4 regions of the Halomonas sp. AOP43-A1-21 genome follow, and region 1 is predicted to be linked to each of the others. Evidence: predicted binding sites of a transcription regulator. Region 1 holds the regulator's gene; each other region holds the start of a gene.
What was found. Region 1 encodes FNR, which switches genes on or off when oxygen is low (the NO sensors DNR and NnrR bind a similar motif). Its sites were predicted from a motif close to TTGATNTANATCAA; they were not measured.

Region 2: a site for FNR is predicted at 2,164-2,177, ahead of kdgD (5-dehydro-4-deoxyglucarate dehydratase). Genes of this name have one in related genera too.
Region 3: a site for FNR is predicted at 1,229-1,242, ahead of frdA (fumarate reductase (quinol) flavoprotein subunit). Genes of this name have one in related genera too.
Region 4: a site for FNR is predicted at 1,341-1,354, ahead of ACT3R7_RS11430 (OmpW/AlkL family protein). Genes of this name have one in related genera too.

The regions. Positions count from the first base shown of each region.
Region 1 is NZ_JBQSWC010000002.1:41,890-46,976, forward strand. Features, by position in the region: gene ACT3R7_RS01525 (DUF294 nucleotidyltransferase-like domain-containing protein) at 1-1,782, shown strand, start outside; gene ACT3R7_RS01530 (3'-5' exonuclease family protein) at 1,779-2,432, shown strand; gene ttcA (tRNA 2-thiocytidine(32) synthetase TtcA) at 2,541-3,452, shown strand; gene fnr (fumarate/nitrate reduction transcriptional regulator Fnr) at 3,439-4,191, opposite strand; gene hemN (oxygen-independent coproporphyrinogen III oxidase) at 4,254-5,087, opposite strand, start outside.
Region 2 is NZ_JBQSWC010000034.1:53,308-58,394, forward strand. Features, by position in the region: gene ACT3R7_RS16890 (TRAP transporter small permease) at 1-78, opposite strand, end outside; gene ACT3R7_RS16895 (TRAP transporter substrate-binding protein) at 139-1,131, opposite strand; gene kdgD (5-dehydro-4-deoxyglucarate dehydratase) at 1,174-2,091, opposite strand; gene ACT3R7_RS16905 (metallophosphoesterase) at 2,384-3,145, opposite strand; gene ACT3R7_RS16910 (alpha/beta fold hydrolase) at 3,155-3,952, opposite strand; gene ACT3R7_RS16915 (hypothetical protein) at 4,938-5,060, shown strand.
Region 3 is NZ_JBQSWC010000004.1:127,705-132,791, reverse strand. Features, by position in the region: gene frdA (fumarate reductase (quinol) flavoprotein subunit) at 1-1,114, opposite strand, end outside; gene ACT3R7_RS04000 (anion permease) at 1,428-2,876, shown strand; gene menH (2-succinyl-6-hydroxy-2,4-cyclohexadiene-1-carboxylate synthase) at 2,888-3,667, opposite strand; gene menD (2-succinyl-5-enolpyruvyl-6-hydroxy-3-cyclohexene-1-carboxylic-acid synthase) at 3,669-5,087, opposite strand, start outside.
Region 4 is NZ_JBQSWC010000018.1:31,409-36,495, forward strand. Features, by position in the region: gene putP (sodium/proline symporter PutP) at 1-1,283, shown strand, start outside; gene ACT3R7_RS11430 (OmpW/AlkL family protein) at 1,438-2,064, shown strand; gene ACT3R7_RS11435 (YqcC family protein) at 2,157-2,489, opposite strand; gene ACT3R7_RS11440 (DUF3549 family protein) at 2,776-3,810, shown strand; gene ACT3R7_RS11445 (ATP-dependent zinc protease family protein) at 3,848-4,288, shown strand; gene rimK (30S ribosomal protein S6--L-glutamate ligase) at 4,329-5,087, shown strand, end outside.

The sequences.
Region 1 (5,087 bases):
TTTACGCTACTCGATGATGAAGGGCGTGACTTCGTTCGCCGAGGTATGGATCTTGCTTATTTTGATCGTGATGAAATTATTTTAGAAATGGGCGCTACGGGCGAGTACGTATTTCTGGTACATAGAGGTGACGTCGCTGAGATTGACCCCACCTTACCCGCTGCCAGCACCGTTATTGGGCACTACACGGCAGGTGATCTATTCGGCGCCATCAGTATTTTAAATGGAAAAAGCCGCTATCGCTTCCAGGCCGAACATGAATGCTTGTGTTATCTCATGCCCAGCGCTCTGTTTATGCAGCTGTGTCGGCAGTACCCATCCTTTGAGCAGTTCTTTAGGCAGTCGCTTGCCCATAAGGCACGCCTATTAACCGAAAAGCGCGCCGACGGAGGCGTGACCATGGCGGGCTTCATGTTAGCCAAGGTCGGTGAGTGTATGCGTGAGCCCCTATTGATGGATGCCTCAACCGATATCGCCGGGGCGGTAAAAAAGCTCAATGACAGCCATGCCGATAGCCTGCTGGTCAAAACTCAAGACAAACTGGGCATGGTTACCAAAACCGACTTGCTCAATGCGCTAGTGCTAAAAGGCTGCACGCAGGCAACGTCATTGGATCAGATTGCCCACTTTTCATTGGTGACGGTGACCCCTGAACAGTATCTCTTTGAAGCATTGGTGTTAATGACCCGGCATAAAGTTACCCGGGTTGTCGTGATGGAGCAGTCGGTGCTCAAGGGCGTGGTTGAAATCACCGATGTCCTGAGCTTTTTCTCCAGCCGAAGCTACGTGGTGAGCCTACAGGTGGAGCAGGCCAACGATTTACAGTCGTTGTCGATGGCAAGCCAACGCACTCCAGAGCTGGTTCGGGCGCTAATGGCGCAAGGTGTCAAGCTGCGTTTTGCGATGGATCTTCTGGCAGCGCTTAATGGCCGGATAATGAGCAAGGCCTGGGAATTTATCATTAATGAGCAGCACCATCACGACAGCTGCCTAATGGTGATGGGCAGTGAAGGGCGCGGGGAGCAGATTCTTAAAACGGATCAGGATAACGGACTGATTTTAGATGACGATGCCCAGTGGCCCGGTGTGGCAGGTGATATGCAGCGCCTTACCGATACCCTGATAACGTTGGGCTACCCGCCTTGCCCCGGCAATATTATGGTATCTAATCCGCAGTGGGTTGCCAGCGTCTCACAATGGAAAAAACGTATCGCCAAATGGGCGCGCGAGCGCGATGGCGATAGCCTGATGAAGCTTGCCATTATGCTGGATGCCCATTCGGTCGCGGGAAATCCACGCTTGCTGGAAAGCGTGCGCGAGACCTTGTTTGAACGCTGTGCGGGAGATGAGATTCTGCTGTCCTACTTTGCTCGGCCGGCGCTGCGCTTTGCAACGCCCCTGACTCTGTTTGGCTCACTTAAAAAGCCTCAGCACGGCATCGATATCAAGAAAGGCGGCATCTTTCCGATTGTACATGGTGTGCGCACCATGGCGCTGGAACGACGTATTAATGTGACCTCGACCCAGGGGCGGCTGGAGGCGCTGGCTGATGATGGCCGCCTTGAACACCGGGTGGCCGATGACCTGGGCGAAGCGCTGGCGCTATTTACCGAGCTGCGTCTCAAGCAGCAGCTTAGTGAGCAGAAGGTTAGCGGCCACTCCAACCGCGTTGTGGTGCAAGAGCTATCATCGCTGGAAAGAGATGTGTTGCGTGAGTCGCTGCATATCGTTAAAGATTTCAAACAGCGCCTCTCCCACCGTTACCACTTAGAGTACTCATGAGCCGCGCTATGCAGGGAATCGACAAATACCTCACGCTGGTGGGGCGCTCGTTGCGGGCGTTATTCAAGCGTGAACGTGAACGTCGCCGCTATGCCAACTCTCCCTACGCCTGGTTATTCCAACCCTATATGGGTGAAGAGCTGGTGGCGTTGGCCTGTCAGGTGACGCCAGGAGAAACCCCCGTTTTAAGCTTTGCCGCTGTGGTATTGAATCAACAACAAATTCATACCAGCAGCGCCTGGGTGGCAACGCTTGCCGACCTGCAGGCCGCTGACAAGACGACGCTGCGTCGTCATCGAAAGCTTTATAATACCGAGACGGCATTATCGCCAAGTACCGATACGCTACGCGCGCTGGCCGAATTTATTGGCAATCGGCCGCTGATTGGCTGGCAGCTGGATCAGCAGTTGGCCGCCCTTAACAGCGCATTTAGAATCCACCTGGGGTTTGGGCTGCCCAATGCTCAGATTGATGTGGCCAAACTGCATCAGCGTCAGCTGCGTCGCCTACATCCGCTGGTCGAGTCACCTAGCCAGTTTTCCGAAGCGCTAGCATGTTGGCAAGTTCCTGCTACCTCGACAAGCGGTTTATTGGGCAAAGCCACCGCCAGCGCTCTGCTGTATATGCGCTTACAGCGTGATATGACGTAATCTGGTCAGCTTCTAGTATGCAGATAACGTGATTTTGCCAGTTGGGCGAAGGGCGGGAGTCTTGTTAGAATAGCCGCTGCTCCTTCTACCATTGGCAGTGCTTATATCATGCAACACCTCGATCATTTTGACCCCGCCACGTCGACCGCTGCGCAGGCGTGCGACCTATCGGGCCAGCCCGAGCCTGATGACGCCAAACAAAAGCGTGAATTCAATAAGTTGCAAAAGCGGCTGCGGCGTGAAGTGGGTAATGCCATCATTGATTACCAAATGATTAATGAGGGTGACCGCGTGATGGTCTGCCTGTCAGGTGGTAAAGACAGCTACACCATGCTGGAAATTCTGCGCAGCCTGCAGCGCAATGCGCCGGTAAATTTCTCGCTGGTGGCGGTCAATATGGACCAAAAGCAGCCCGGTTTCCCTGAGCATGTGTTGCCACGCTATCTGGATAAGCTCGGCGTGGAATACCACATATTGGAGCGCGACACGTACTCGGTGGTGAAGGAGAAAACCCCCGAAGGCAAGACGACCTGCGCGCTGTGTTCACGCTTACGGCGCGGATCGCTTTACGGGTTTGCTGAAGAGATTGGGGCGAATAAAATTGCGCTGGGCCATCACCGTGAAGATATTCTGGAAACGTTATTTCTGAATATGTTTTTTGGCGGCACATTGAAGTCGATGCCGCCCAAACTGCTCTCCGATGACGGTAAAAATATCGTGATTCGTCCGTTGGCCTACTGCAAAGAAGCCGATATTGCGGAGTTTTCCCGACTGATGGCATTTCCCATCATTCCCTGCAACCTGTGTGGTTCGCAGCCCAATATGCAACGTCAGGTCGTCAAGGAAATGCTTGCCGAGTGGGACAAGAAGCACCCCGGCCGCCTGGAAAGCATGTTCAAGGCGGTCACCAACGTTGCCCCTTCACAGCTGGCCGACCGTGAGTTATTTGATTTCCAAGGGCTTGAAGCCAAGCAGGAGGCGCTAATGGCTAGCCGCATTCAAACGTTTAATGTGAATTGATCGTTTGATCATCCTCTTCGCTAAGCGTAATCAAGCGCTGCATATCGAGGATATTGACCTCTCGCCCAGAGACGGCCACCACTTTGTGCTGCTGAAAGCGGCTTAAAATACGGCTGACTGTCTCGACGGCCAATCCCAGATAGTTGCCTATGTCGGCCCGGGCCATGGATAGCCGAAAGCTGTAAGGCGAGTAGCCCCGACGTCGAAAGCGTTCCGACAGCGTCAGTAAGAAGCTTGCCAGCCGTTGGTCGGCGGTCTTGCGCGATAAAAGCCGCATCATGCGCCGGTCATCGCGAAGCTCCTTACTCATACTGCGATACAGCTGGCCGCGCAGCTCAGGGAGTTCCTCGGAAAGTGAATCCAGACGATCAAACGGGATCTCGCAAATGGTCGTGGTTTCCAGCGCAATCACGCTGCCGGGATAGTGCTCTTCATCGATGCCGTCCAGGCCTACCAGCTCGCTTGGCAGAAAGAAATTGGTAAGCTGGTCGTTACCGTTACCCTCGCTGGTCACCTGCTTCAAGCTGCCCGAGCGTACCGCGTAGACACTGGTAAAGCGGTCACCTTGGCGAAAAAGCGGCTCGCCTTTTTTAAGCGGAGCCCGGCGCCGGATAATGGCGTCAAACTGCCCCATATCTTCAAGCTCAAGCGCGAGCGGCAGACACAGCGAGCTTAGGCTGCAGGTCTGGCAACGTGCCTCTTGCAGAAGCGCACGTCGTTGGCTTGCAGGTGGTGGCATTGAGTCTCTCCCAGGTTCCGTCTTTTTTGCTCAAAGGGTGTTGGCTACGCGCGCTCAGCCCGCTAGACCATTTTCGAATAGCGCTGGCCTGACTGCTCTGGCAAACAGGCATCAAACGCCATGGCTAATTGACGAACCAGCAAACGACCCATTGGCGTTGCGTTAAGCGTATCACCCTGGCGGATGATTAACCCATCCTGCTCAGCAGGGTGTAGCTGTTCTAACGCAAGTGAAAAATAATCGGCAGCATCAATCTGCCAGCGTTGGCTAATGGCGGCTAAATCCAGGCGCATATCGCACATTAAGCGTTCGATAACATCGGCCCTTATTAGATCATCCTTACTTAATCTTAGGCCTTTCACGGTCGCTAGTCGACCTTGGTCCAAGGCGTTTTCATAGCTGGCTAAGTCGACTGGGTTTTGCGCGTAGCTATCGCCTATATGTGAAATAGCCGATACCCCGAGCCCAATCAAATCGCATTTAGCATGGCTTGAATAGCCTTGGAAATTACGCTGCAGCGTCCCGTTGGCCTGGGCAAGCGCCAGGCTGTCTTCAGGCTTGGCAAAATGATCCATGCCGATATGCACGTAACCAGCGGCCGTTAGCATCTCGATGGTGGTACGCAAGATCGAAAGCTTTTCATCAGCGCCCGGCAGGTCGTCAACATTAATGCGCCGCTGGGGCTTAAACCTCGTGGGTAGATGCGCGTAGTTAAACACCGATAAGCGCGCCGGACTCAGCTCAATCACTTGCGCTAACGTCTCGGCAAAACTCTTTTCGGTCTGAAAGGGCAGGCCATAGATTAAGTCGAGATTGAGCGAACGAAACCCCAAGCGGTGCGCTTCATCCATCAGCGTTTCGGTAAGTACGCGCGGCTGGTGACGATTGATCGCTTT
Region 2 (5,087 bases), on a different contig from region 1:
GCCATCCAACACGCGGTCTACAGAGCCTTCTTTTGTCGTGCTTTTTCTACTGCTGGGTGTTTCAAGCTCTATACTCACGACACATTTCCTTTTAATCTTTCGGCGGCATCAAGCCGCCGAAAGGAAGTCATAAGAAAATTATTGAGCGGCTCTGATTTCCTCGATCAGCTCACCCGTGCCCGGGTTATTAGCGATAAAGTTTTCATACATCGGCTCCATCAATGTTTGGAAAGCCGCTTTATCTTCTACTTCATTAATTTCCACGCCGTTATCCAAGATAATCTGACGGCTCTCTTCAGAGCTTTCGACCCACAGCTCACGTTGCATGGTGGAAGCATTCATCGCTTCTTCACGAACGATTTCCTGGTCTTCTTCGGATAACTTGTCCCAACTGGCTTTGGCAACACACAGGCACTCGGGAATAATCAAATGCTCGGTTAAGGAGTAGTATTCCGCCGCTTCGTAGTGGTTGCTGGATTCAAAGGAGGGGTAGTTGTTTTCAGCACCATCCAGAACACCGGTGGTTAAACTCTGGTAAACCTCGCCATACGCCATTGGCGTCGCATTGCCGCCAAGCGCCTCCATCATCTCGACGTAAAGATCGTTATTCATGACCCGGATCTTTAAGCCCTGAACATCTTCTGGGGTGTTGATCGGATGCTTGGTGTTGTAAATGCTTCTGGCGCCTGAATCGAACCAGGAGAGCACTACCAGACCTTTATCTTCCAATGCATCAGCAAAGCGCTGACCAATCTCGCCATCCATTACCGTGTGCATATGGTCTACATCGGTAAATAGGAAAGGTAGCGAGAAAACATTCGTTTCCTTAACAATGGGTCCCATGGGCCCCATATTGAAATTAGCGAAATCCAACGCACCATTGCGGGTTTGCTCAATCGCATCAGACTGATCACCCAGCACGGCATTGTTGTAAACACGGGGGGTAACGCGCCCTTCTGTTTGCTCTTTAACTGCCTCGGCAAAGGCTTCAAGCGCTACCGTATTGGGGTAACCGTCAGGGTGAATATTCCAGCCCCGCCAGTTATCGGCTTGGGCAGAAACAGCAGCGGCTAATAGCGAGACACCCGTTAGGGCAAACAGCGCTTGGCGACGGATAGTTTTTGTTTTCATCACTTAAAACCTCTTATTATTACTTGTGGTTTTTTTCAGCTTTTAGAAAGAACGCGCTACACCAACCAGGCGCTCTAACTGCTGGCGTTGCTCTTGGGTGGGCATGGTTAAAGGCGCACGAACGCTTCCAGCCGGGCGGCCGATAATATCCGCGCCTTCTTTAATCAAGCTAACCGCGTAACCGGCTTTTTGATCACGCAGATCAATAAATGGAATAAAGAAATCGTTCGTGATTCGTTTAACGACGTCTTTATCACCGTTGCGGAGCGCTTTATAAAACGTAACCGCCATATCGGGTACAAAGTTGAATACCGCAGATGAATAGGTATTAACGCCAATTGACAGGTACGCTTCTGCGAAAATCTCTGCCGTAGGCACACCGCCCACATACACTAAGCGATCACCGACCGTTTTAATGATTTTGTTGAGTGCCTGAATATCGCCTTTACCATCTTTCAAACCGATAAGGTTCGAGCAGGCATCCGCGAGTGCTTGCACCGACTCGGCATTCAGAACCCCGTTCCCTCGGTTGTAGTAAATGACGTTGATATCAGTGGCATCACAAATTTGCCGCGCATACTCGACTAATCCATCCTGCGGACACTCTGTCAGGTACGGGGGCATCAACAAAATACCATCGGCACCGGCTTCAGAGGCGGCATCAGCAAAGGCCTTGCCCGCTTCAACACTTAACCCAGCGCTTGCGATTACCGGCAGCTTACCATCGACTACTTCCACCGCTACACGAACAATCTGGCGATACTCTTCAAGCGTCAAATTGAAAAATTCGCCCGTACCACCAGCTACAAACACGGCAGAAATGTCGTGGCTGATAAACCACGCTAAGCGCTCGCGGTAGCTTTTTTCGTCAAATTTTCCGTTCTGATCAAAATCGGTAATGGGAAATGACAGTAGTCCATCTCCAACTGCTTGTATTACTTCTTGTTTGGAAAATTTCACAGAAACGTCCTCATGCTTTCTCATCCATGTTTAATTACATGGCAATAGGTAAAATCGTAGTAAACTAGTTATTTGTCATACATCATACAAACTAGAAAATAATCAACACGCGCAACACCTGCAAGTAAAAAGCTTTAAGCTTCGACCAAAGTGCTAGCGTCTAAAATATCTTTTAAAAACCCAGTAATTTTTTTAAGCAATAAAAACAAGATTTTGCCCTAGAGGGTGCACCTTCATGGAGAACAATAGCCCCTAAGCAATTTTGCCGGAACCAACTTAATATCGGTAGGCATCAAATATTGATGATTAAATCCGGCTTAAAAAGCGGTGAATTAAACTCATCCGGATATCCGCCAGGGTTAGCCAGTACGCGCGTACCGGCATATATAAGATCCACCGGTTCATGAACGTGACCGTGTATCCATAGATCCATTTTGCCCATCAACTGCGGCAGATGAGAGGCAAAGGCTGGGGATAGCGCATCACCTAAATATTGATCAGGAATGCAGTGGTGAAGCGGCGCATGATGGCTGATCACTACCCTGGGACCATCAAACGGCTTGGACAGTTCGCCTTCAAGCCAAGCGAGGGCTTCAGTGTGCAGCTGCTGACTCGCTTGGGGTGTCAACGTCGTGCCCGGTGACGTTTGGATGATTCTGAAATCGGGCATGTAGCGCAGCGCTTTGGACTCGGTATGGGCTGGATTTTTCGTCGGATCACTGGCGTAAAGCGCAAAATCGGTCCAGAGGGTCGTGCCATAAAAGCGTACGCCGTTGAGCGTGACGGCGCGGTTATCCAGCAGTTCGATATCAAGCCGCTTGGCCTCTTTCTTAAGCTCTTCGCGCATCAGCGGCATACAGGTGCCATAGAACTCATGGTTCCCCGGCACAAACAGAATTGGCAGCGTGGGAAACTGCGCCCGTGCCCAGATTAAGCCTTCAGCTTTATGATGAATATCCCCCGCTAACATCACAACATCGGCCTTTACATCGGATAACGGGCGGCTGTCCGCAAAGTGCTCCAAGTGCAGGTCGGATAAAATACGCAGACGCATCCAATCTCCTTAACGGGAAAGCTCTTCGATAAACGAGTCGATAAGCCTGATCACCTGCGCTTCATCTTCGCGGTGAGGGGTGTGGTGAAGGTTTTTAAGTATTTCGCAGTGCGCCGGGCCTTGGATATACCGGGCAATACGTTCCGGCTGGCGGTGCGAGCCATATTCATCTTTCTCGCCGTGCAATACCAATGTGGGGCAATGCACGCGTTCAAGCGCGGGTACCAATGACCAGTTGATGAAGTCAGGATGCAGCCACGTATTAACCCAGGCATCTAACACCCAGCGGGCTTTATGACCGTGATATTTTTCCAGCTTTGAAAACTGTTCTGGCGCTTTAAAAGCGGCTTTTGCCTGTTCGATACCAGAACGTGTACGCGCCTCGTTAGCCGATTGAGCAGCAATCGTAATCAGCCCCAGACACCGTGACGCATAAGCGCCAGCACAGTGAATGGCCATGCAGCCGCCCACGCTATGGCCTAATACAATAAAGCGGTCTATCGCAAGCGCTGCACATAAAGCGGCAAAATCAGTGCCGGGTTCATCGTCAATAAAGCTCAACGGTGGCGGCTCAAGACAGGCGCTCGATTGACCAAACCCCAGCCGGTCATAGGCAATAACGCGGTGTCGGGTCTTTTCGCATAGCGCTGCTGGAAAGCTACGCCATAAGGCGGTACAGCCGAGAGAGTCGTGTAATAAAATAATCGGTGTATCAGAACTCAGCGCCGAGGGTTCCCAGCTGCGTGCAAACAGGTGTCCGTGAGACAATGACACCCAGTGGTCGTGATAAGCGATTGATGAGGTCATGGCGTAGCTCTATTGTTATTAAGCCTTTTTAAAACATATGTTGAAGACATAAGCTATGTGCCTAAACCAACATAGCACGTCGAGATATTCCGCAAAAACAATCTGCCAAAACAATCTGCCAAAACAATTTTTCAAAGACTATCTATCAAAAATTGTCTATCAAAATCTATCTATCAAAACCTATCCATCACAACACTGCATAACCACTTAGCATTTTAAGAAGCAATTCTGCAGCAAGTAGACGACTTCATCTATGCGTCTGTTTAAGCCGTCCTTGGCCGGATAAAGTGCGGCAGACGCTATGTGTCAGTCATTTACCTTGCGCGGCATTTTAAGAGCCAGTGAGAACGGTCGTTCCTTGCGACACTTGACAAAGCGCTTTACAGATATCACACGCGCTCTCCCCCCGACCCATCAGTTAATTCTACTATCGTGAGTTTTCAAGCCCACAGAACCTAGCGGCTCAGAACCCATTTTTTGCCATTTCCTCTCCTCGCATCCACTTTTCCACCTACGTGCATAATCTATCGAACGGAGCTTTCACACCCCTGCTGCATCGCAGCAAAAAACCGCTACACTTTACGAAGTACCCTATCTGGAGAATCCCACGATGGCCTTCCCGCTAATTCCTACTTCTTACGATGGTGATGTTCTACCCTTCTGGAGGCTCCAAGCATTATGGCAACGCACCTCCATGGAGCACTGAAAGCACACCTAGGCTAAGCATTTGGTTTTAAATGTAGTGTGATAAGAATAATCACCGGGACCAGAGCTTTTTTTGGCTCCGTGAATTATTTATGAAAAGCTTTTCCATTCAACGATGTAAGCAATTGCTTACAAGCGATGGTCATTTACCTACACCTTTTTGGCTAGCTCTGTGCTTAAAAAGCGCCTACTATCTAGCTTCGCAAGCCAATGCTGCGTCGCACAATAGAAAGTTTCATAACAAGGATATTAGATAACCTTCACAACAGGAGTGCATGCCATGCAACACTCAGCAACTCAATATTCGGCAACCAGCGCCTACATTATGGAAGTATGGGCACAACATGCCCTAAAGCAGCGCGCAGCGTTTGATGCGCTGGCTGCCTACATGCTCAAGCTGTAAGCGCTTTACAATGATATGCTTGAATCA
Region 3 (5,087 bases), on a different contig from region 1:
ACTGCGGGTTGGTTTCGATCCCGCCCATGGTGTAGTGAACGGCGGGGCGAATGGGGATGGGTTCCTTCACCGGGTCGACGTTGATATAGGATTTGGCCAGCTCGCAGATGAACGGCAGGCGCTCGAGGATGGTTTTCTCACCCAGGTGGCGAAGGTCGAGATACACCACGTCGCTGTCGCCGAACTTGCCGGTGCGCCCGGCCTGCTGCTCCTGCCAAAACGCCTGGGAAAGCTTGTCCCGCGGGCCCAGCTCCATGTACTTGTTTTCCGGTTGGCCCAGCGGTGTTTCCGGGCCCAGGCCGTAATCCTGCAAGTAACGGTAGCCGTCCTTATTAAGAAGAATCCCGCCTTCGCCGCGGCACGCTTCGGTAATCAGAATGCCGGAACCGGGCAACCCGGTAGGGTGGTACTGCACGAACTCCATATCGCGCAGCGCCACGCCGTGGCGGTAGGCCATCGCCATGCCGTCGCCGGTGACGATGCCCGCATTGGTATTGAAGCGAAACAGGCGCCCGGCGCCGCCGGTGGCCAGAATCACTGCCTTGGCGCGCAGCAGGGTCAGCTCGCCGGTCGCGATTTGCAGCGCAATGACGCCGATGACCGCGCCTTCGTGAACGGCCAGGTCGAGCACGAAATACTCATCAAAGCGCTCGATCTCCGGGTATTTGAGCGAGGTCTGAAAGAGCGTATGCAGCATGTGAAAGCCGGTTTTATCCGCGGCAAACCAGGTGCGGGCGGTTTTCATGCCACCAAAACGGCGCACCTGCACTTGGCCGTCGTCCTTACGACTCCAGGGGCAGCCCCAGCGCTCCATCTGCACCAGCTCCTGGTAGGCATGATGAACGAAATAGTCCACCACGCCCTGCTCGACCAGCCAGTCGCCGCCGGAGACGGTGTCATCGAAGTGTGCCTGGTGAGTGTCGTCGCTGCTGGTAACCGCCGCCGCGCCACCTTCGGCGGCTACGGTATGCGAGCGCATGGGATAGACCTTGGAAAGCATTGCGATGCGCTGCGAGGCGCCCTGCTCTTTGGCAGCCTCGGCCGCGCCTATCGCAGCGCGCAACCCCGCACCGCCGCCCCCTACGATGACAATATCGAAATCCTGCTGGCGCATGGCACCCTCCCGCTGGTCAGGTTAAAAGACTACCGATACAACGCCCTCTTCTGGTTTGAAATTACCATACCCCTGAAAGGCAAAGTATTGATCTCGCACCAATCTAAAGAACTATTGACACACATCAAACAACGGGCAGCGACACACGTATTACAGTCATATCTCCACCCATCGAGACGTTGCGCCGGCGTCTTTCAGGCAGCGCACAAGGAGGCCACTCACCCCCACTTTTTCCTCCCGTGAATGATTTACGGGTAATTTTCTGACCTGACCCGCTATAAGAGAGGGCAACATGACCAGCCGTGCTCAACCCGTGCCGTTATGGAAGTTGTTAGCACCCGTTTTCGTCGCCATCGTCGTTGCCTTGATACCCGCGCCATCGGGACTGGCACCGCATGCGTGGTACTTTTTTGCCATTTTTCTGGGCTGTGTGGTCGGGCTGATACTCGAGCCCCTGCCCGGTGCAGTCATTGGCCTACTCGGGGTGACGCTGGCCGCGCTACTTTCGCAATGGGTACTGTTTTCGCCGGAGCAGATGGCAGTGGAAGGCTTCAATGCGGCCAATCAGGCCTTCGCCTGGGCGGTCTCGGGCTTCACCAACTCGACCGTTTGGCTGATTTTTGGCGCCTTCATGTTTGCCCTTGGCTATGAGAAAACCGGCCTGGGGCGGCGCATCTCGCTTTGGCTGGTGAAATCCATGGGCAAACGCACCCTAACGCTGGGTTACGCGGTCATGATCGCGGATGCGATTCTGGCGCCGTTTACCCCTTCCAACACCGCGCGCAGCGGCGGCACCATCTACCCGGTGATTCGTAACCTGCCGCCGCTTTATGATTCCCACCCCAACGACCCCAGCATGAAGCGCATGGGCAGCTTTTTGATGTGGACGGCCATCGTGTCCACCTGTGTCACAAGCTCCCTGTTTCTGACCGCACTGGCCCCCAACCTGCTGGCCATCGCGCTGACCGAAAGCGCCACCGGCCTGCATATCCACTGGGGGCAGTGGTTCATGGCGGTCGCGCCGGTGGGTATTTTCCTGCTACTCCTGGTGCCCTTGCTGTGCTACTGGCTGTGCGCCCCAGAGGTAAAAGCGGGTAATGAAATTTCCGACTGGGCCGGCCAGGAACTGGCCAAGCTGGGACGCTTGACCCGCCATGAAATCCTTTTGGTCGTCATGGTGGCCACGGCCTTGCTGCTGTGGATCTTCGGCGGCGATATCATTTCGGCGTCCCTGGTGGGCCTGGTGGTCATTTGTGCCATGCTGCTGACCGGCATCATCGACTGGAACGATATTCTCGATAACCGCGCGGCCTGGAATACCTTTGTCTGGTTTGCCACCCTGGTGGCCCTGGCCGGCGGGCTTAGCCAGGTCGGGTTCGTCAACTGGTTCGGTGGCGTGGTCGGCGGGCAGATCAGCGGCTTCAACCCCGTGATGGCCATGGTCGCGCTCACCGTGATTTTCTATCTGCTCCACTACCTGTTTGCCAGCGTCACCGCCCACGTGACGGCTTTACTGCCGGTCATGCTGGCGGCGGCTTCGGGCATCGCGGGGCTGGATATGGAGCTGTTCGTTTTGCTGCTGCTCCCCACGCTCGGTTTCATGGGCATTCTGACTCCTTACGGCACCGGCCCAAGCCCGGTCTACTACGGCAGCGGCTACCTGCCGAGCGGCCTTTGGTGGCGGCTGGGGGCGGTCTTTGGTCTGCTGTTTCTGGTGGTCTGGCTGGCGGTCGGGCTTCCGTGGCTGCTGCTGATCCACTGAGCAAGGGGCCCTTAAAGGAGCGCGCGATACCAGCTTTCCAGCTGCCGCGCGACCTGGCCGGGCTGCTCGGAATGCAGATTGTGCCCCCCTTCGAGGGGGGCATGCGCTATATGGGGCGCCGCCGCTGCCAGGCGTGTCGCCAGGCCGCTGAATTTGGCGTCGTGAAGGCCGGACAGATAGCCGACCGGCAACGAGGTATTCGCCAGCCACGGCCACTGAGAGGGCTGATGCCCCAGCGACGTGGCCCGCAACATGCAAGCTACGGACTTACCAATATTGTGCCCCCGGCGCTTGCACTGCTGGCTGCGCGCCGCGGTGGAGAGATCGGCAAATACGGGCTGCTGGTACCAGTTGGCGAGCACGTTTTGAAGCGGTTCCTGCTCGAAGCGTATTGCCCAGCGTTCATCATGCGCAAGACGCCCCGGCCGCTCGCTTTCGGGTAGCCCGGGGTGGGCACTCTCCAGCCATAGCGCCTGAAGCCCCGGCGGTTGGCGGCTGGCGTGATAAAGCGCCAGCCGCCCGCCCAGAGAATACCCTAGCAAGCAGTAGCGGTCGATGCCCCGGGCGTTCAAGGTATCGCCCAACCAGTGATGAAACGCGTCGAAAGAGCTTACCTGCACGCCGTGGTTCTCGCCGTGGCCGGGCAGGTCCAGTGCCAGCGTCGGGATACCCTTCCCCTCCAACTGGTCACGGACCTTTATCCAGTCGTGCCGGTCGCCTAACAGGCCATGCAGCATTATCAGGATCGGGTTGGAAAAATGGCTGGAAGGATGGTTGGAAGAGTCGCTCACGTCAGGCCTCTCGAATCGCTACGCCCAGGGCCGCCAGCTCATCCGCTACCTGCTGATGAGGCAAGCTGATTTCGATCAGCGTAACGCCGACCTCGAGGGCCTGCTGGTAGGCTGCGGTAAAGGCATCGAGCGAATCCGGCGCGGCGTACGCAAGCCCGAACATCAACGCCGCATGTTCAAAGTTCAGCCCGTGGGGCTGGCGAAAATAGCGCTCCAGCTGCTCGCCTTCTTTGGGCACCGGCAGCATATGAAAAATGCTGCCGCCATCGTTATTGAGAATGACCACCACCAAGGGGTGCGCCGCCTGTTTCAGCAGCGCCAGGCTGTTGAGGTCGTGCAGGGCGCTGGTGTCCCCCAGCACGAGGGTGGTGGGCCCTGGATGGGTACAACTGAGGCCGTAGGCCGTGGCCGTCAGACCATCGATGCCGGAAGCGCCGCGATTGGTGAATACCCGCAGGGGCATTTCGCGGTAGGTGCCCAGCATATTCATCAGCCGCGCCACCAGGCTATTGCCGACCACCAGCTGCCCTTTCGCCTGTTGCGCTAATTGGTGGCACACCCCCAGTTCGGAAAACGCAGCACATCGCGCCTCGACACACTGGCGGGTGCGCCGCTGAAGGCGATCCAGCCGGTGCCAGGGCGGCCGCTCGGCGGGCGTGGGCAACGCTTCAATGAACGCGTCGGGCGGGCTGACCCAGCGGCGCTTGATAACGTAATCGGGGTCGAGCCGGTGCGGCAGCGGATCGACCAGCCAGGTGTCCTGCCAGGGCTTTTGCGCGATAAAGCCGGTCAACCGCTTGGAAATCAGCCGCCCGCCGAACTGCAGCAGCACCTCGGCCTGGGCAAGCTCTTCGTAAAACTGCGGGTCATGAAGGGCCAGGTCGAAATACACCAGGTTCTGCGGATCGAAGCGAATCTGGCTTTGCAGGTCCGCCAATAAAGGCCAGCCCAACTGTTTGGAGAGCTCGACGATTTTCGCTACCTGATGGGGGGCATGCGCGCTTCCCTCGATATTGCCCACGACAATCACGCCCTGCTTTCGAGAAAATACCTCCCACTCGCTATCGCACGCGCTCGTGTGTGAAGGGGTTTCCACCGGCGCCTGCCAATCACTCCAGGGGGCGGGGCCTGCCTGCCAGCGGCCTAGCGGGGCAAGGTAGTGGGTGGCATCGAGTAAGTCGCGGCCTGGGTAGAGCGGTTCGCGATACCGGCAGTTAATGTGGATAGGCCCAGGCGTGCGGCGCTGTCGATCGACACAGTGGTCAATGGTACTCAGCAAAAAAGCCGCTTGCATCTCTGCGGCTGGCGGCGGCAAATCCCGGTGCTCGACCGTGTGGCGGGCGAAAATATCCCGCTGATCGATCGCCTGGTTGCTGCCGTTATCCAATAGCTCGATCGGCCGGTCGGCGGAGAGCACCAC
Region 4 (5,087 bases), on a different contig from region 1:
CTGGTTTGGGCTCGGCCTGGATCGGTATTGGCCTATTCGTGGGCGCCTTCTTCAACTGGTTATTGGTCGCACCACGCCTGCGTGAGCAAACCGTTCACTATGGTAATGCGATCACTATTCCAGCCTTTCTGGCCAATCGGTTTCCTACCCGGGCAATGTCGCTAAGAACGGTATCGGCCATCGTTATCGTTATTTTCTTCGCAGTTTACACAGCGTCTGGCCTAGTGGCAGGCGGGAAGCTGTTCGAAAGCGCCTTTGCGGGGATTATCAACATTGGCGACATGAGCGACTACGCTCTGGGCATTATCATCACTCTCGGCGTGGTGCTTATTTATACGGTAGTGGGCGGTTTCTTGGCCGTGAGCATGACGGACTTTGTGCAAGGCTGCATCATGATGCTGGCACTGATCATCATGCCGGCAGTTGTGCTCTTTGGTGAAGGCGGCGGTGGTTTCACTCAAGCATCGCAGACGCTTAACGACGTCGATCCCACGCTGCTGTCGTGGACAGAGGGCCTGACCTTCATCGGCTGGCTTTCTGCCGTTACCTGGGGCTTAGGTTATTTTGGCCAGCCGCATATCATCGTGCGTTTCATGGCCATTCGCCACCTGAAAGATGTGCCTACTGCACGTAATATTGGTATGGGCTGGATGGCGATTTCTCTGATTGGTGCGGTTTCGCTCGGCATCTTTGGTCGGGCTTACGCTATCCGCAACGGTATGGATATTCAGGATCCGGAAACGATCTTTATTATCCTGGCAGAGCTGCTGTTCCATCCGCTGATTACCGGCTTCCTGTATGCGGCCTTGCTTGCGGCAGTCATGAGTACCATTTCCAGCCAGCTGCTGGTGGCGTCGTCATCGCTAACCGAAGACTTCTACCGTCTCTTCCTGAACAAGCAGGCATCAGAAAAGCAGACCGTTACCGTGGGCCGGATTAGTGTGGTACTGGTAGGTTTGGTGGCAGCCTTTATTGCCTCCGACCCCGACTCTCAGGTGTTAGGCTTAGTCAGTAACGCCTGGGCAGGCTTTGGTGCAGCGTTCGGCCCCCTGATTATCTTATCGCTGATGTGGTCACGCACTAACGGCGCTGGCGCCATCGCAGGCATGATCGTCGGTGCTGTCACCGTGATGGTCTGGATCGCGCTGGGCTGGAATGGCGAATTCATGGGTGGCCCTGGCATCTACGAAATCATTCCTGGCTTCATTGCTTCCTTCATTGCCATTCTGGTGGTGAGCAGCGCGACTGCCGATGCCGGTGAATATCAGCATATCGAACGATAGAAAGAGTCTGAAATGATCTTTGAAGGCCACCCCCGGGTGGCCTTTTTCATGCGCTCATTGCCCTGGGTCAATAATGCCGCCGCACCATGACGATATCCTTTATTCATAAGTGACAGACACTTATCGAGTAACGTCAACAGCAAGGAGCAACGTCATGCGCCATCTATCTTTCCCCGCACTGTTAACCATGGGGCTGGCCACGGCCACCCTGGCCGCCAGCAGCCAAGTATTTGCCTACGGTGCAGGCGACTTTTTTACCCGTGCAGGGGTCGCCAAAGTGGCCCCCAAAAGCCACAACGGAGAACTTGCCGATGGCGCCTTTGCGGTCAATGTACAGGATAAAACGGATTTCGCTTTTACCCTTGGTTACCGTTTCCACGACAAGCTAGGGGTTGAGCTTCTCGCCGCCCTCCCGTTTGAGCATGATATTGCTCTCAATGGGGATAATCTGGCATCAACCAAGCATCTTCCCCCGACCCTGACACTGCAGTATTACCCGCTCGGCGGTACGCAATCCCGAGTGCAGCCCTATATTGGCGCAGGCATCAATTACACGCGTTTTTCAGATGAGTACGTGGCGATTGGTGAACTTAATTTGGAAAACTCCTGGGGGGCAGCAGGCCAAGTAGGTGTCGACCTACTGATCGACGACCACTGGGCGCTTAACGCGGCCGCCTGGTATCTGGATATCAATACTGATGCCACTATTAACGGTACGGCTGCGGGCTCTGTGGACATTGATCCGGTTGTCGTGATGGGCGGGCTAAGCTATCGCTTTTAACGGATAGCACTAGGAAAAGTGCTTGGCGAACCAACACAGGGATGAATTTTTCCTACCGGGCCAGCCAGTGCGCAGGCCCGATGGGTTAACCGCTAGTTGTCTGTGACTAGCTGATCGACCTTCTCAAATGCCCGCACCACCAGAAATTGGTCACTGGAGCGCACTTTTTCCTGGATCAGATAGGCGGCAATCGCAGGGGCCACTTCGCATTTGGCGGGTAACGGCGCATTGGCATCAATAAGCGCATTAAGCCGGGCGACAAACACAAAGCGCACCCACTGGGGTAGCGACATGGTATCGATACAAAAGGGCTCCTGACTTGCAAAAGCGCTTGCCTGGGGAGTTTCGACACGCCATAAGTTGGCGGCCTTCATGGCGGCTTCAAGCTCGAGAAGCGCGGTTTGAAGCTGTTGATGGACGCTCATAAGCACCTTAATTAATCAGTAACGGTTCACCTTTATTATCCCAACTCTATACGTGAGTTGCTACTTATACCCAGTAATTAACAGTTACCCACCGATTCACAGAAAACCTGCAAGAGCCTGTGGATAAACTATGGAAAGGTGCCGGAACCGCTACTCTCAGAAGGCTTACAGGAAATTGTTTGTTTTTTGATCACTAACCAAAAGAAAGCACCGATTTAACCGCCGTTTCGGCTGACACTGTGCGGTGGGCAAGGTAGAGTGCAAGCTTGAAATGCGGAAGGACATCATGCAACCAATTCAGACCATTGATGAGTTTTTTACACGCAGCGGTGCCGAGGTTTCGCTCTATCATATGGGCCGGCGTGTCTCCGCCTGTACGCGCGATACGCTGGCAAGCTTTGAGCTGGGTCATACCGCTTGGCCCGAGCCATGGCAAGGCCAGGCGCGAATAGCGGCCGTTTTTCGCCTTGGGGATATGCCAGAACCTGCGATTTGGTTTTTAGCATTGCCTCTAGACGAGCAAGGATTACTCTCCCCCGCCCAGCGCGACGGTTTTTTAAACCGGCTGATCGAGACGCTGGGAAAAAATGTTGCTCAAGCGGGGCAAAACGTTAAAGACGCAGATCATCTAATGAAGGATAATCCGCTCGCTTTCACGCCAAATGTGACTTTTCAGGCAATGCTTAATGCCTACGCCACCCTTGAGCGAGGATTGCCCGCCAGCCAGCATTTTGAGCCGGTTGACGCCTATTTGAGCGGTCAAATGGATATCGACTGGCAAGCATTAGGGCTTCAAGGTATTGCCGACTATACGGTCAGGCTGGACGACACCCAGGCAGAGGCGCTTGCTTCTCGTCTAGCGACGCTGCCAACTAGCGTTGTGCACTCACTCTGCTACTGTTTAGAACACCAGCCACTGCCAGTATCCATGATACTGGCGCTGCGCGAGATAGGTGAGCAGGCAGCGAACAATGGCGACATGGAAACCTTATGTAGCTGCATTCGTGCGGTAGGCAGTACCTCTCATCCGGCGGTTGGCGACTGGTACTCAAGCCTGTTAGATGATAAACACGCCTGCGGGCCGGATGTACTCGCAGCTATTGCCGGGCGAGGCTGGCTTTTATTGGAAGACGCATATCGTTTACCACTTTTCCTCAACCTTTTGGCTGAAGATGAGCGGACTAGCTTTGCCGCTGTTGTTCGTGATATTGCGCTTATCCCGCGCTTGCGGCTGCCCGTCATGATGGCACTGCGAGACGCTCCGGCAGGCTCAGCGATACAGCGTCGTTTAGCAGCCATGACACAGGCAGCTAGCCGTTAGACGGATAGCACTATCTATGCATTGCAAGGAGTAAGCCGTGAAGGAATTACCCTATCAGGCTAAAGCGGTCATTGGCCGCCGCGAGATGGTAACGTTGCCTGAACTGGGCCTTCATCTATGCTGTAAAGCAGATACGGGCGCCCGGACTTCAGCACTGCACGCCGAAGATATTCAGACCCATGAAGATGAGCACGGCCAGTTATGGGTAAGCTTCATTACCCATAGTGGCGGGCCGACAACGCCTGAACACCGTATCAAGCTGCATCTTCATGATCGGCGCCGGATTACCAGCTCAAACGGACATAGCGAATGGCGCTACGTGATACGCACGCCAATGCAGATGGGCCAGCTGAACTTTTTCGTTGAGCTCACTCTGACAGATCGCAGCAATATGCGTCACCCTATGCTGCTTGGACGCCGCGCCATGCGTCGCCTGCTGGTTGCCCCCGGCGCTGCATTTTTACATGGCGAACCCTAACCTAACAATGATTAGTCTTTTATTTGGCCCGGAGTCCTGAATGCACATCGCTCTACTATCACGTAATCGCAACTTGTACTCTACTCGCCGCCTTATTGAGGCCGCGGAAGTTCGGGGCCATACAGCGCGCGTAGTAGATACACTGCGCTGCTATATGAGCATCGCCTCGCATCACCCTTCGATTCATTATAAAGGCCAGGAAATAGAGCCGTTCGATGCAGTCATTCCGCGGATTGGCGCGTCAGTTACGTTTTACGGCTGTGCGGTACTGCGTCAATTTGAAATGATGGGTACCTACGTCATCAATGATTCGGTAGCGATTACTCGCTCGCGGGATAAACTACGCTCACTGCAACTTTTATCACGTAAAGGGCTAGGATTGCCGATCACTGGTTTTGCTCATTCACCAGATGATATTCCCGACCTGATTACCATGGTCAAAGGCGCGCCGCTGGTCATTAAGCTGCTGGAAGGCACCCAGGGGATCGGCGTAGTACTCGCTGAAACCAATCAGGCGGCCGAGTCGGTTATTCAGGCCTTTATGGGGATGAAGACCAATATCATGGTGCAGGAATACATTAAAGAAGCGCGCGGTGCGGATATTCGCTGCTTCGTGATTGGCGATAAAGTGGTTGCCTCAATGAAGCGCCAGGCGGCAGAGGGTGAGTTTCGCTCTAACCTCCACCGTGGCGGTACCGCAAGCGTTATCCGCATTACGCCTGAAGAGCGCTCTACTGCGATTCGCGCAGCGAAAGCCATGGGGCTAAGTGTGGCAGGTGTGGATCTTTTACGCTCTAAC